2 regions of the Moryella indoligenes genome follow, and region 1 is predicted to be linked to the other one. Evidence: predicted binding sites of a transcription regulator. Region 1 holds the regulator's gene; the other holds the start of a gene.
The links. The regulator NrdR, encoded in region 1, represses ribonucleotide reductase genes. The targets are predictions, from matches to a motif close to CACAANATNTTGTG.

Region 1 (7,325 bases):
CAGATCGCCTATGGTAAAGGGCGGCTCAGAGGGATAAGTCCCCTGAAATGCCGGATCAAAGTACGGGAGCTCCGGTTTCCTGAGCCTCAGCTCCTCAATGATGAGTCCCATCTGGAGCCCCCAGTCGCCGAGGTGCACATCGCCGATCATGCGGTTCCCGAAAAAGGCGCCCATACGTTTCAGCGCCTCTCCGATGATGGCAGAGCGAAGATGTCCGACATGCAGCGGCTTTGCGACATTTGCTCCGCCGTAATCCACCATGATGGTGCGCTCTGAGTCCATTCTCGCCCCGCACTTCGGATCCTCTGCCATGAGCTGAACGCTCCTGCACAGGAGCTCCGGTCTCAGCTTCAGGTTGATAAAGCCCGGCATCACAGCGCTGACCTCTGAGAAGAGTCCGCTCTTCTCAAGCTCCGCCGCGACCTGCGTTGCAACATCGATCGGTTTCTTCCCTGCCCGCTTCGCAACCGCCATGGCGCTGTTGCACTGATACTCGCAGAGATCCGGGCGGTTTGATACCTGTACCTTGGCATAATCATTCTCAAATCCGCAGTCAGAAAATGCATTCTGAACTGCAGCATTCATCTGTTCAAGTATTGTCTCCATCTCACTACTCTCCTTCTCATCTGCTCTCACCTGAGACAGAACCGAAATCTCTCCTCCCGGGGCTCCGGAAACAGGATGCTTCTCCCGGATTGATACAGCTCACGCCCGGGACAAATAAGAGGCAGTCCCATAAACAGGGGCTGCCCCGGCAATTTCAGTCGGACAATTACGCTCTTCCGAGATACTCTCCTGTGCGTGTGTCGATCTTCACCTTGTCTCCGATTCCGATAAAGAGCGGAACAGAGATCTGCGCACCGGTCTCGACCGTAGCAGGCTTCTGCGCACCGGTCGCGGTATTTCCTGCAAAGCCCGGCTCCGTATCCGTGATCTCCAGCTCAACAAAAAGCGGCGGCTCAACGGAAAAGACATTGCCGTTGTAGGAGACAACCTTGACCATATCATTCTCCTTGACGAACTTCAGCGTGTCGCCGATGAGATCCTTGTTCAGGGAAATCTGGTCGTAGGTCTCGGTGTTCATGAAGTTGAACATATCTCCGTCTGCATACAGGTACTGCATCTCGACGCGATCGATTCTTGCAGTCGGGAACTTCTCTGTCGGACGGAAGGTGCGCTCCGTCACAGCACCGGACATGACGTTTCTGATCTTTGTGCGGACAAAGGCAGCGCCCTTTCCCGGCTTTACGTGCTGAAACTCAACAATCTGATACACCGCACCCTCAATCTCCAGTGTGATGCCGTTTCTGAAATCACCTGCTGAAACCATAAGATAACTCCTCCTTGTTTTACATAATCAGGCACAGAAACACCATCATTTCTCTGCTTGAAGTTATTCTTTGTATTTTTGCCATTTTTTCACAGCTATTTTACAGTATAGCGGGAGCGGAGGCAAGCCCTTTCTGGCGTTTTGCATCCAGCAGGAAAGATTTTTACGGAGTACAGGCGATACGGCTCTTTGTTTTACTCCCTCTCCCGCCGCGAGAGCTCCCTCTGAAGACAGGCGCGAAGCTCCGCGCAGAGCGCTTCCGGCACAGAGCGCCCTGTCCACAGCTCAAAGGAGAGCACGCCCTGATACAGCAGCATATCAAGACCGCCAAGGGCCTCCCTCCCTGCTGCCGAGAGACGCCGCATGAACTCTGTCTCTGAGGGTGTGTAGATCAGATCCACGCCGCAGCGGAGCTTATGATAAAAGTCCGTCTCCGGAATAAGGCTTTTTTCCGTGTACGGATACATTCCGACACTGCTGCACTGAAAGGCAATATAGTCCTGCCGGGAAAGCTCCCGCCAGCCGTCAAGCCCGGCTGCCGTAAAGCAGGTGCCCGGAAAACGGGATTGAAGCTCTGAGACAAACTGTTCAGCCCGCTCCGCGCTCCTGTTCAGTACGGTGAGCTCTGAGGCGCCGTGCAAGGCCGCCATGACAGCAATGGCCCGCGCCGCGCCGCCTGCCCCGAGCAGGAGCACCGGCTCTCCCCTGAGCGAGATGCCCTCCCGCTTCAGAAGGCGCTCCATGCCGGGAAGATCCGTATTGCAGCCAAGATATCCCTGATCTGTCCGCAGCAGCGTATTCACCGCACCGATCTGTTCTGCCGCTCTGTCCAGTCCGCAGAGGAAGGGGAGCACTGCCATCTTATAGGGCACAGTCACATTCAGTCCCCGTATTCCCAGCGCATACGCGCCGTGTACGGCCTCTCCAAGGCGCTCTGCCTCCCTGACCGGAAAGGGAAGGTAGGCGAGATCCACCCCCATACGCTCCGCGAGCGTATTATGCAGGAGTGGTGACAGACTGTGTCCGATGGGATTTGCAATCAGACCGCAGACCAGCGTGTTTGCCGACATCATCCGCGTGTTCCTCCTCTCCTCTGCTCCGCCCTCCTGTAGGCATGAAGAAAGGGGCGCTCAATGAGCCGCTTAAACCGGATCTGCAACTCCTCTCTCCGCTCCATCGGCGCAACCAGTACGCTGTGCATCCCTGTGCGATTGGCCCCCCAGATATCCGTGAAGAGCTGATCGCCGACAGAGACCGTCTCCTCCGGACGCGTCCTCATGATGCGCATCGCGCGGCGATAACCATAGCGCCGGGGCTTCAGAGCCTTCGCCACAAAGGGCAGTCCCAATTCCTCCGCGAAGCTTTGCACCCGCGGCCCCCGGTTATTCGACACGAGGCATATGCGAAAACCAAGCGCTCTCAACCGTCTAACGAGCTCCCTGCTCCGCTCATCCGCCGGGGCATCCGGCGGAACCAGCGTATTATCGATATCAAAGACAATGCCGCGAAGTCCCTCCTCATAGAGCTCTGCAAAGGGCAGCGCATATACGCTCTCAAAGCTTCGCTCCGGAAAGAAGGGATTCATGACTGCTCCTGATGCTGCAGGAGCTTTGCGAGCTCCGCCATGAAGGTGTTCACATCCTTGAACTCCCGATAGACCGAGGCAAAGCGGACATAGGCCACAGGATCCAGATCCTTCAGCTTGTCCATGACCATCTCCCCGATCACAGAGGATGGAAGCTCCCGCTCCTCACGGTTAAAGAGCGCCGTCTCAATCGCATCTGTGATCGCACTGATCTGGAGCGAGGACACCGGGCGCTTGTGACAGGAGCGGATGATGCCCGCCTCGATCTTCGCCCTGTCATAGGCTTCCCTCGAATTGTCCTTCTTGATGATCATGAGAGGCATGGTCTCCAGCTTCTCATAGGTAGTGAAGCGCTTTCCGCAGCTCTCGCACTGTCTTCTCCGACGTATGGATGCGTTGTCGTCCGCCGGCCTTGAATCAATGACTCTTGTGTCCGCAGCGTTACAGAATGGGCATTTCATACAAACCTCCTGTCAGCTCCTGTGCTCCTTACTATGACCTCGCTGCCCCGGGAAGAGATCCCCGCAGCTCTTTCTCAGCCGCCCGTGATGATGCGGTTCAGCTCCCGTACTACCTTGCCCGGATGCAGACCATGCACGCGGCAGGCCTCTCGCACCGTCTCATACTGTGAGGCGGCGCAGCCGATACAGTGCATCCCGAGGCTGTTCAGAAAATCCACTGTCTCCGGATACAGATTCGGCAGCTCAGCGATCAGATCATCCCCGCTCACCGGGCCCTCCTCAAGCTCCATAAATTCGTCCATACAGCGCTCCCTCTCTAATTTCTGCCGAATTCCGAGAGCTTCAGTCCCGGATTTCTGTCCTCAACCATACGCACGCTCCACTCATGACTGAAGAGAAGCAGCGGGTCGCCCTTCAGGTTCTGTATGAGCTTCATATCGCTTGTACCCTGAATACGATCCGGATCGACCTCCTGCGGATTCTCGATCCAGCGGATATATTCATAGGGCAGCTGATCCAGACGCACCTCGACATTGTACTCCTGCTTCAGGCGGTGCGTCAGCACATCAAACTGCAGCACGCCGACCGCCCCCACGATGATCTCCTCCATTCCGGTATTCCGCTCCTGAAAGATCTGGATGGCTCCCTCCTGCGCAATCTGATAGACTCCCTTTGTGAACTGCTTCCGCTTCATGGTGTCTACCTGACGCAGCCGCGCGAAGTGCTCCGGCGCAAAGGTCGGAATCCCCTCGAACTCAACTGTCTCCCGCGCATCGGTCAGCGTGTCTCCGATCGCAAAGATACCCGGATCGAAGACGCCGATGATATCTCCCGCATAGGCCCTCTCGACGATCTTCCTCTCATCCGCCATCATCTGCGTGGACTGGTTCAGTCTGATCTTTCTGCCGCCCTGCACATGTGTCACCTCCATTCCGGCATCGTACTCGCCGGAACAGATGCGCATGAAGGCAATGCGGTCGCGGTGCGCCCGGTTCATATTGGCCTGGATCTTAAAGACAAAGGCGGAGAAGAAATCGTCTCGCATCGGCTGCACCTCCCCCTGCTTCGTCCTTCTGCCAAGCGGCGCAGAGGTCATCTTCAGGAAGTGCTCCAGAAAGGTCTCAACGCCGAAGTTTGTAAGTGCAGAGCCGAAGAACACCGGAGTCAGATCTCCTCTGCCGACGCGCTCCATATCCAGCTCGTCGCTTGCGCCGTCCAGCAGCTCGATCTCCTCCATGAGCTGAGCCTTATAGTCCTCGCCGATTCTCTGTCCGAGCTCCGGTGCGTCCACAGACCAGCTCTCCGTCGCGATCTCCTGCATCCCCGCATGTGACGCATGGAAGGAGGTGATCTCCCGCTGTCTGCGGTCATAGACCCCCTTGAAATTCTTTCCGCAGCCGATGGGCCAGTTCACGGGACAGGTGCGAATACCGAGCAGCTCCTCGATCTCGTCCATGAGCTCAAAGGGATCCCGCGCCTCGCGGTCCATCTTGTTGATAAAGGTAAAGATCGGAATGTGCCGCAGGGTGCAGACCTTGAAGAGCTTCCGGGTCTGTGCCTCGACACCCTTGCCCGCGTCGATCACCATAACCGCAGAATCCGCCGCCATCAGCGTTCGGTAGGTATCCTCCGAGAAGTCCTGATGTCCCGGCGTGTCCAGAATATTGATGCAATACCCCTCATAACTGAACTGCAGCACCGAGGAGGTGACAGAGATGCCTCTCTCCTTCTCAATGTCCATCCAGTCACTGACCGCAAATTTTGCGGTCTTCTTGCCCTTTACGGAGCCCGCGAGATTGATCGCCCCTCCGTAGAGCAACAGTTTCTCCGTGAGCGTCGTCTTGCCCGCATCCGGGTGACTGATGATGGCGAAGGTGCGCCGCTTGCTGATCTCATTAAAATTGCTTGCCACGTTATGCCTGCTTTCCGATCCCTCTGTGTCTGAATCTCATATATAGTCATCTTAAAAAACTACGCGGTCGATGCTCCGCGCCGCTCAGTGCTTTCCTGCCATGCAGTCCAGTATCCGGTCTGCGACCTCGGTCTTCGAGAGCAAGGGGAGCTCCTCTGCTCCGTCCTTCCTCAGCAGAGTCACGATATTGGTATCTGTGCCGAAGCCTGCGCCCGCCGCGCGAAGACTGTTTGCAACTATCATATCCGCCTTCTTTATCCTGAGCTTTTCCGCCGCATTCTCCAGAAGATTCTGCGTCTCCATGGCAAAGCCGCAGAGGAACTGTCCCTCCCGCTTATGCTCCCCGCACCACAGGAGTATGTCCCGTGTTCTCTCAAGAGGCAGGGTGAGGAGCGCATCGGCCGCTTTTTTCTTCTTGATCTTCTCTCCCGCGACCTCAGCCGGACGAAAATCTGCGACTGCCGCCGCCATGATGATAAAGTCCTGCTCTGCCGCTCTCCGCGTCACCGCCTGAAACATCTCCTCCGCAGAGCTGACCCGCACCGTATTCACAAATTTCGGCGGCTCCACGCGCATATCCGCCGCGACCAGCGTCACCTCCGCTCCCCGGATCGCCGCGGCCCGCGCAAGCGCGCAGCCCATCTTTCCGGTCGAATGATTTGTGATAAAGCGCACGGGATCCAGCGGCTCCCGCGTGGCTCCTGCGGTCACCAGCACGCGCCGTCCTCTCAGATCCTGCTCCGCGCCGCAGGCCATCTCAAGCCACTCATAGAGCTCCTCTCCCTCCGGAAGCCTGCCGCTGCCGGTATCCCCGCAGGCCTGATAGCCGATGCCCGGTGCTACAATGCGCCAGCCCCTCTCCGAGAGCTTCTTCAGATTTTCCTGCACGGTCACATTTTCAAACATATGCACGTTCATAGCCGGAGATATGAGCAGCGGACAGGAATATGCCCCGACAATTGCGGAGCTCAGCATATCATCCGCGATCCCGCAGGCCGCCTTTGCGATGATGTTTGCGCTCGCGGGCGCGATGAGAAAAACATCGGCCGCCTTCGGAAGATCCAGATGTGAAACCGGAGAAGCGTTTGTCCGGTCAAAATCATCCAGAACCGTGCGATGCCCCGTCAGCGTATCAAAAACAATGGGGTCTATAAAGCGGCAGGCATTCCTCGTCATGATCACATAGGTCTCTGCGCCCGCCTGCTTCAGGAGGCTCGCAAGATGTGCCATCTTGTATGCGGATATGCTCCCGCTGATACCGAGCAGAACTGTCTTTCCCTTCAGCATCGTCCTCTCTCCCTCCGTGCTGTCTCACGCGTTGTTTTTCCGCGGAATCTGTGTTATAAAAACTGTGTTAAGCGTGGGCTCTGCGCTTTTGGCGCTGTAATCATAGCACAACTCTGCCCAGAAAGGAAGAAAGTCCATGATACTCGCGATTGATATGGGAAACTCGAACATCGTCATCGGCGGCATCGACGAGCAGCACAGCTACTTCATGGAGCGCATTACCACCGACACAAGGAAGACAGATCTCGAGTATGCCATCAGCATCAAAAATATACTGGAGCTCTGGCATGTCACCCCGCCGGATATCGAGGGCGCCATTCTCTCCAGTGTCGTACCGCCCCTGAATCCCATCCTGCTGAACGCCGTGCGGAAGGTGACAGGACTGGACTGCAAGCTGGTGGGCTCCGGCATGAAAACAGGAATGAATATCCGCATGGATGATCCGAAAAAGGTTGGGTCCGACCTCATCGTGGATTCCGTCGCAGCCAAGGCCAACTACCCCCTGCCCATCATCGTGATCGATATGGGCACAGCGACCACGATCACCACCCTTGACCAGAAGGGGGATTATGTCGGCGGCATCATCTATCCGGGGCTCCGCGTCTCTCTGGACACGCTGAGCAGCCGCACAGCACAGCTTCCTCACATTGATCTGGAGAAGCCCGGCGCGATCATCGCCAAAAACACCATAGAGAGCATGCGGAGCGGCATACTCTACGGCACCGCTGCCATGATGGACGGGTGCATCGA
Region 2 (7,325 bases), on a different contig from region 1:
ATTTCTGTGAGATCGAGCTGATACTTGCGACAACCACTGCGCTGAAGCGCATCTGCCCGGATCAGGCATTTACAGTCCGTGTCAATGACCGCCGCATCCTGAGAGCTCTGGTGAGCTGGGCAGGCTTTCCGGAGGAGGCAGCAGATTCCGTACTCATTACCCTCGACAAGATGGACAAGATCGCAGAGGAGGGAGTGAGAGCGGAACTCATAGCCAATGGATATGCGGGAGAGTCCGCGGATCGCTATCTGACGCTCCTTCGCGAGCTTGGAACGGACGGAGCGGCAGTGCGCGCGCTGGGCGAGACGCTCGGAGATTTCCTCGAGGAAGGCGCGGCAGAGGGACTTGCGGAGATCATGGAGTCAGTGGCGGAAGTTTCCGGAGGCGGCTTCGGTCTGCAATTTGATCCGACTCTGGTGCGCGGCATGGGCTACTATACCGGAACGATCTTTGAGGTTTCCATGGAGGGCTTTGGCGGAAGCGTGGCAGGCGGCGGACGCTACGACAGGATGGTTGGAAAGTTTACCGGTACAGAGACACCGGCCTGTGGCTTTTCGATCGGCTTTGAGCGCATCATCACCATACTGATGGACAGCGGCTTCCGTATTCCGGATCAGAGAAGGAAAAAGGCCTTCCTGTATGAGAAGAATCTGTCTGCGGCACGTGTCACAGCGCTTCTGAAGGAGGCTGCGGCGGAGCGCGAGGCGGGAAGCGATGTGCTGGTCGTGCGCATGGCGAAGAATAAGAAGTTCCAGAAGGAGCAGCTCAGCGCACAGGGATATACGGACTTCAGCGAGTTCTATGCTGAGAAGTGATAGGGGGGAGAGAGAATAACCATGTCAGAATCAATGAAGGGTCTGAGACGTACCCATCGCTGCGCCGAGGTTGTCGGTGCCGTGGAGGGAACTGAAGTGACAGTGATGGGATGGGTGCAGAGAAGCCGCAACAAGGGCGGGCTTATCTTTACCGATCTGAGGGATCGCAGCGGAATACTCCAGCTGGTCTTTGAGGAGGCAAGCTGCGGTGCGGAGGTATTCGAGAAGGCGGGCAGCCTCCGGAGTGAGTTCTGTATCGCAGTGGTTGGAACGCTCATGAAGCGCTCCGCTCCAAATGCGCAGCTTCTCACCGGAGCATACGAGGTGCGCGCAGAGCAGCTCCGAATCCTTTCCGAGTCTGAGACTCCGCCTTTCCCGATCGAGGAGAATGCGAAGACGAGAGAGGAGCTGCGCTTAAAATACCGCTTCCTTGATCTGCGCCGTCCGGATATTCAGCGCAATATCATGACGCGCTCGCAGATTGCGACCATCACCCGCCGCTTTATGGCGGAGAATGGCTTTCTTGAGATTGAGACCCCGACGCTCATCAAGAGCACGCCCGAGGGAGCGAGAGATTATCTTGTGCCGAGCCGCGTGCATCCGGGAGAGATGTATGCGCTCCCGCAGTCTCCGCAGCTCTTAAAGCAGCTGCTGATGTGCTCCGGCTATGATCGCTATGTGCAGCTCGCGCGCTGCTATCGCGATGAGGATCTGAGAGCGGACCGGCAGCCGGAGTTCACGCAGATCGACATGGAGCTCTCCTTTGCGGATGTGGATGAGGTGATGGATGTCAATGAGCGCCTCTTAAAGACACTCTTCAAGGAGGTGCTGGATGTTGATGTTGCACTGCCGATTCAGCGCATGACCTGGCAGGAGGCCATGGACAACTACGGTTCCGACAAGCCGGATCTCCGTTTCGGCATGAAGCTTCACGATGTCACGGAGCTGGTGAGAGACTGTGGCTTTTCTGTCTTCACCGGCGCCATCGCAAGTGGCGGAACCGTGCGCGGCATCAATGCAGAGGGACAGGGGGCCATGCCGCGGAAGAAGATTGATGCGCTCGTGGAGTTTGCAAAGACCTACGGTGCGAAGGGCCTGGCGTATATCGCCATTCAGGAGGATGGAAGCTTCAAGTCCTCCTTTGCAAAGTTCATGAAGCCGGAGGAGATGGATGCTTTGACTGCAGCGCTGTCCGGAAAGCCGGGCGACCTGCTGCTTTTTGCCGCCGATCGGAATAAGGTTGTGTGGGATGTGCTGGGCGCGCTGCGTCTGGAGCTTGCGCGGCAGATGGATCTCCTCAGGAAGGACGATTTCCGCTTCCTCTGGGTCACGGAGTTCCCGCTGCTTGAGTGGTCGGAGGAGGAGAATCGCTTTAAGGCGATGCACCATCCCTTCACCATGCCGATGGAGGAGGACTGGGACAAGATCGATTCAGATCCGGGTGCAGTCCGCGCAAAGGCCTATGACATCGTGCTGAACGGCACGGAGATCGGCGGCGGCTCGGTGCGTATCCACCAGTCAGAGATACAGTCGAAGATGTTTGAGGTTCTGGGACTGTCTCAGGAGGTGGCGGAGCAGCGCTTTGGCTTCCTTCTGGAGGCATTCAGGTATGGTGTGCCGCCGCACGCAGGACTGGCCTATGGTCTGGATCGTCTTGCCATGCTCATGGTGGGAGCGGACACCATACGCGATGTGATTGCATTCCCGAAGGTGAAGGACGCATCGGATCTCATGATGAATGCACCGGATACGGTGGAGCAGAAGCAGCTGGATGAGCTCTCGATCTGCTACAGACAGGCGGAGTGAGCGGTGCCGGATTGTGATACTTCTGTGAAAAAGTAGAATTGCCCCACATGATTTGTTAAAATGACAGGGAAATGCAGAAGAGCTGCGTCTCCCTGTTCTTTTTGTTTGAAACGCCTGTGCGTATCAGCCGCAGAGAGCGCTCTGTACTCTTTGCTTTGAGAGAAGAGGGAGACTTTATGGTCGGAGGTATGAAATGGACAGCGCAAGAATACTGGTGGTAGATGATGAGCCGAGGATGCGGAAGCTTGTGCGGGACTTTCTGAGTGCGAAGGGATATACCGTGCTGGAGGCAGGTGATGGCGAGGAGGCGGTGGAGTTATTCATGGCAGACCGGAGCATCGACCTCATTCTTCTGGATGTCATGATGCCGAAGATGGATGGCTGGGAGGTGCTGAAGGAGGTGCGGCGCTACTCTCGGCTTCCGATTATCATGCTGACGGCGCGCTCGGAGGAGCGGGATGAGCTGCAGGGCTTTCAGCTCGGCGTGGATGAGTATATCTCGAAGCCCTTCAGCCCGAAGATACTGGTGGCACGCGTCGAGGCGATCCTTCGCAGGACGCAGGGAGACGGGACGGAGAGCGGCTTAAGCTGCGCCGGCATCACGATCGATAAGGCGGCACATGAGGTGAAGATTGACGGGAGGCCGATTGAGCTGAGCTACAAGGAATTTGAGCTGCTGAGCTATTTTATGGAGAACAGGGGCATTGCCCTCTCAAGAGAGAAGATACTGAACAATGTATGGAATTATGATTACTTTGGGGATGCGAGAACCATCGACACGCATGTGAAAAAGCTGCGGGCCAAGATGGGGGAGAAGGGCAGCCTCATAAAGACCATCTGGGGCATGGGCTACAAGTTCGAGCCGGAGGATGGCGGCAAGGGGGAGAAGGCGTAAGCAATGAGACATTCCATATGGGTGCGCTTCACCTGCCTGATCTTCTCAGTGCTGGCGGTGCTGGTCGGAATTGCCTTTATTCTGAACACCTGGGGGCTTGAGGGCTTTTACCGGGCACAGAAGGTGAAGGATATCGAGCGGGCATACGCGAGCATTAATACGGAAGTCATGCGGAACGGCAACAGGAGCACACGCATTTCGCAGATTCTGAACGCATATTCCGATATCTATAATATTACGATCGCGGTGATGGATTCCGCGGATTCCAGTCTGCTGCAATCCACCGAGCGGGGCAGAAGCTATCTGTTCCGCCGCGCGCAGAAGTACCTGTTCAACGGAAGCTTCCGCACACAGACCGCCGTGCTGGCGCAGACGGAGAACTACACGATCATCAGCGCCTATGACGATGAGAGCGATGCGGTCAATATCGACTGCTTTGCGTACTGTGGCGACAACCAGACCATGCTGCTCATGACGACGCCGGTCTCCAATCTGAAGGAGAGTGTGATTCTGGCCAATCGCTTCCTGGGTTACATCGGGCTGCTCATACTTCTGGTGGGTGCTCTGATGGTCTTCTTTATGACGCGGCAGATCACGCGGCCCATCCAGCGCCTTGCGGCGCTCTCGAAGAAGATGGGCGGACTGGATTTCAGCGAGCGCTACTGCGGGAAGAGCAGGGATGAGATCGGCGTGCTCGGCAGCAATATGAATGCAATGGCAGAGAAGCTTGAGGAGACCATACGAAAGCTGAAGGAGGCCAATGCAGAGCTGCAGGAGGATATCCGCCGCAAGGAGGAAATCGATGAGATGCGGAAGGCCTTTATTGCCAATGTCTCGCACGAGCTGAAGACGCCGATTGCGCTGATTCAGGGCTATGCGGAGGGCCTGGACGACGGAGTCTGCGAGGATCCGGAGAACAGAAGATATTATCTGAATGTCATCATTGATGAGGCGGGCAAGATGAACAGTCTTGTGAAGCAGCTGCTCACGCTCTCCAAGCTGGAATCCGGTGCCCCGGAGCTCTCCAGAGAGAATTTCGATCTGACGGAGCTGGTGCGCGGCGTGCTTCACGCCACAAAAATGATGGCGGAGAATCAGGGCGCTTCGGTCAGGGCTTCTTTTGTCAATGCCGTCTCAGGGGAGCAGGAGCTGCGCGTCCCGGTGCTGGTAAATGCGGATGAATTTAAGATCGAGGAGGTGCTGACAAATTATATAAGCAATGCGCTGCACCACGTAAATGAGGGCGGAAGCATAGCTGTCTCTGTGGAGCCCCGCGGGGAGCGTATCCGCCTGGCTGTATACAACACAGGCAGCAGCATCCCGGAGGAGGATCTCCCCCACCTCTGGGATAAGTTCTACAAGGTTGATAAGGCGCATTCCCGCACATATGGAGGAAGCGGGATCGGGCTCTCCATTGTAAAGGCGATCATGGAGGCGCACGGGATGCCCTATGGTGTTGAAAACTGTCCGGGAGGTGTGCGCTTCTTTGTTGAGCTGGAGGCTGTGAAGTCAGAGGCCGGCAATCACAATCCGCAGCATTGAGCCTGCGGAATTTGGTCATTATTACCCTCGTTTTCCCCTTTCCTCTGTGCTATACTGAGACCTGCCGCATACCACATATATAGTTCCACAAAAACAAACAATCACTACATATGGTAGAAACAGAGAAAAATAGCCTGGAAGTTTGTAGAAAAATGCCTATTTCTATTTTATGACAACTGCGGTATGATGAGGAAGCACAAAATATAAGGCCTCTGCAGGGAGGTATACACTATATTTAGTATCTAGAGCAGGTCGGCTTCGCTGAAGGGAGCTCCTTTGGCGCAGGACAGGGGGAGAGCAATGGAGACAAGCGTAAAAACCAATGTCATCAAGAGAAACGGTCAGGAAGTAAGCTTTGATGTGATGAAGATTGTCAATGCGATTGATGCCGCCAATAAGGAGGTGGATCGCATTCATCAGCTGAATGTCTATCAGATTCAGGCCATCGCAGACAAGATTGCGGGTGAGGTGGCAAGAACTACGCACGCGGTCAATGTCGAGGACATTCAGGAGATGGTCGAGACGGGCATCATGGAGATGCGCGGCTTTGAGGTCGCGCAGAAGTATATCCGCTATCGCTACAGGCGGAACCTCGCCAGAAAGGCGAATACGACAGATGAGGGAATACTCTCGCTGATTGATCAGGCAAATGAGGAGGTCAAGCAGGAGAATTCCAACAAGAATCCGGTCATCAATTCCACGCAGCGCGACTACATGGCGGGCGAGGTATCCAAGGACCTCACAAAGCGAATTCTGCTGCCGCAGGAGATCGTCTCCGCGCATGAGCAGGGCATCATCCACTTTCACGATTCCGACTACTATGCGCAGCGGGAGCACAACTGCGATCTCATCAATCTGGAGGATATGCTGCAGAACGGAACGGTCATCAGTGAGACTCTGATTGAGCGTCCGCACAGCTTTTTCACTGCCTGCAATGTCACCACGCAGATTGTGGCGCAGGTCGCTTCCAATCAGTACGGCGGTCAGTCCTTCACACTCTCGCATCTCGCGCCCTTTGTGGACGTGAGCCGTCAGAAGATCCGCAAGGCAGTGCTGGAGGAGCGGGAGCTCTGCGGGGAGTCCACGGATGATGCGATTATCTCGAAGATTGTGGAGCGCCGTCTCGCAGAGGAAATCCGCAGCGGAATTCAGACAATTCAGTATCAGCTCATCACGCTTATGACCTGCAACGGGCAGGCGCCCTTTGTCACAATGTTCATGTATCTTGACGAGGTGCCGGAGGGAAGAACCAGAGATGACCTTGCCGCCATCATCCGTGAGGTTCTGTTACAGAGAATGCGCGGCGTGAAGAATGAAAAGGGAGTCTGGATCACCCCGGCTTTCCCGAAGCTCATCTATGTACTGGATGAGGATAATATCACAGAGGACGCACCCTACTGGAGTCTCACGGAGCTCGCCGCGGAGTGCACCGCAAGGCGCTTGGTTCCGGACTATATCTCCGCGAAGAAGATGAAGGAATATAAAAACGGCGATGTGTATCCCTGCATGGGCTGCCGCTCCTTCCTCACCCCGGACGACAGGGGCCTCGGTGAGAACGGAGCGCACAAGTATTACGGGCGCTTCAATCAGGGTGTTGTCACCATCAACCTCGTGGACGTCGCCTGCTCCTCCTACGGAGATATGGACAAGTTCTGGAAGATACTGGACGAGCGCCTGGAGCTCTGCCACAGAGCCCTGCGCTGCCGCCATGAGCGCCTCATGGGAACTGTCTCCGATGTCGCTCCCATACTCTGGCAGCACGGCGCGCTGGCGCGCCTCAAGAAGGGTGAGACCATCGACAGGCTGCTTTTTGACAACTACTCGACGATCTCTCTCGGCTATGCGGGACTCTATGAGATGTGCATGCGCATGACCGGAAAGAGTCACACGGATCCGGAGGCGAAGCCCTTCGCGCTGGCGGTCATGAAGCGGCTGAACGACAAGTGTGCGGAGTGGAGAGCTGCGGAGCGCATCAGCTATTCTCTCTACGGGACGCCGATGGAGTCCACCACCTACAAGTTTGCAAAGTGCCTGCAGAAGCGCTTCGGCATCATCAAGAATGTCACGGATAAGAATTACATCACAAACAGCTATCACGTCCACGTCACAGAGAAGATCGACGCCTTCAAGAAGCTGAACTTTGAGGCGGAGTTCCAGAAGCTCTCTCCGGGCGGCGCGATCAGCTATGTCGAGGTTCCGAATATGCAGAACAATATTCCGGCTGTCCTCTCTGTGATGCGCTATATCTACGACAACATCATGTACGC

Region 2: a site for NrdR is predicted at 5,161-5,174, ahead of nrdD (anaerobic ribonucleoside-triphosphate reductase). Genes of this name have one in related genera too.

The regions. Positions count from the first base shown of each region.
Region 1 is NZ_JAUSTO010000003.1:66,831-74,155, forward strand. It holds gene argS (arginine--tRNA ligase) at 1-606, opposite strand, end outside; gene efp (elongation factor P) at 773-1,330, opposite strand; gene J2S20_RS03090 (shikimate dehydrogenase family protein) at 1,525-2,403, opposite strand; gene J2S20_RS03095 (YqeG family HAD IIIA-type phosphatase) at 2,400-2,915, opposite strand; gene nrdR (transcriptional regulator NrdR) at 2,912-3,376, opposite strand; gene J2S20_RS03105 (DUF1858 domain-containing protein) at 3,451-3,678, opposite strand; gene J2S20_RS03110 (peptide chain release factor 3) at 3,693-5,288, opposite strand; gene coaBC (bifunctional phosphopantothenoylcysteine decarboxylase/phosphopantothenate--cysteine ligase CoaBC) at 5,373-6,575, opposite strand; gene J2S20_RS03120 (type III pantothenate kinase) at 6,712-7,325, shown strand, end outside.
Region 2 is NZ_JAUSTO010000011.1:22,086-29,410, forward strand. It holds gene hisS (histidine--tRNA ligase) at 1-815, shown strand, start outside; gene aspS (aspartate--tRNA ligase) at 837-2,621, shown strand; gene J2S20_RS08705 (response regulator transcription factor) at 2,815-3,516, shown strand; gene J2S20_RS08710 (sensor histidine kinase) at 3,520-5,058, shown strand; gene nrdD (anaerobic ribonucleoside-triphosphate reductase) at 5,359-7,325, shown strand, end outside.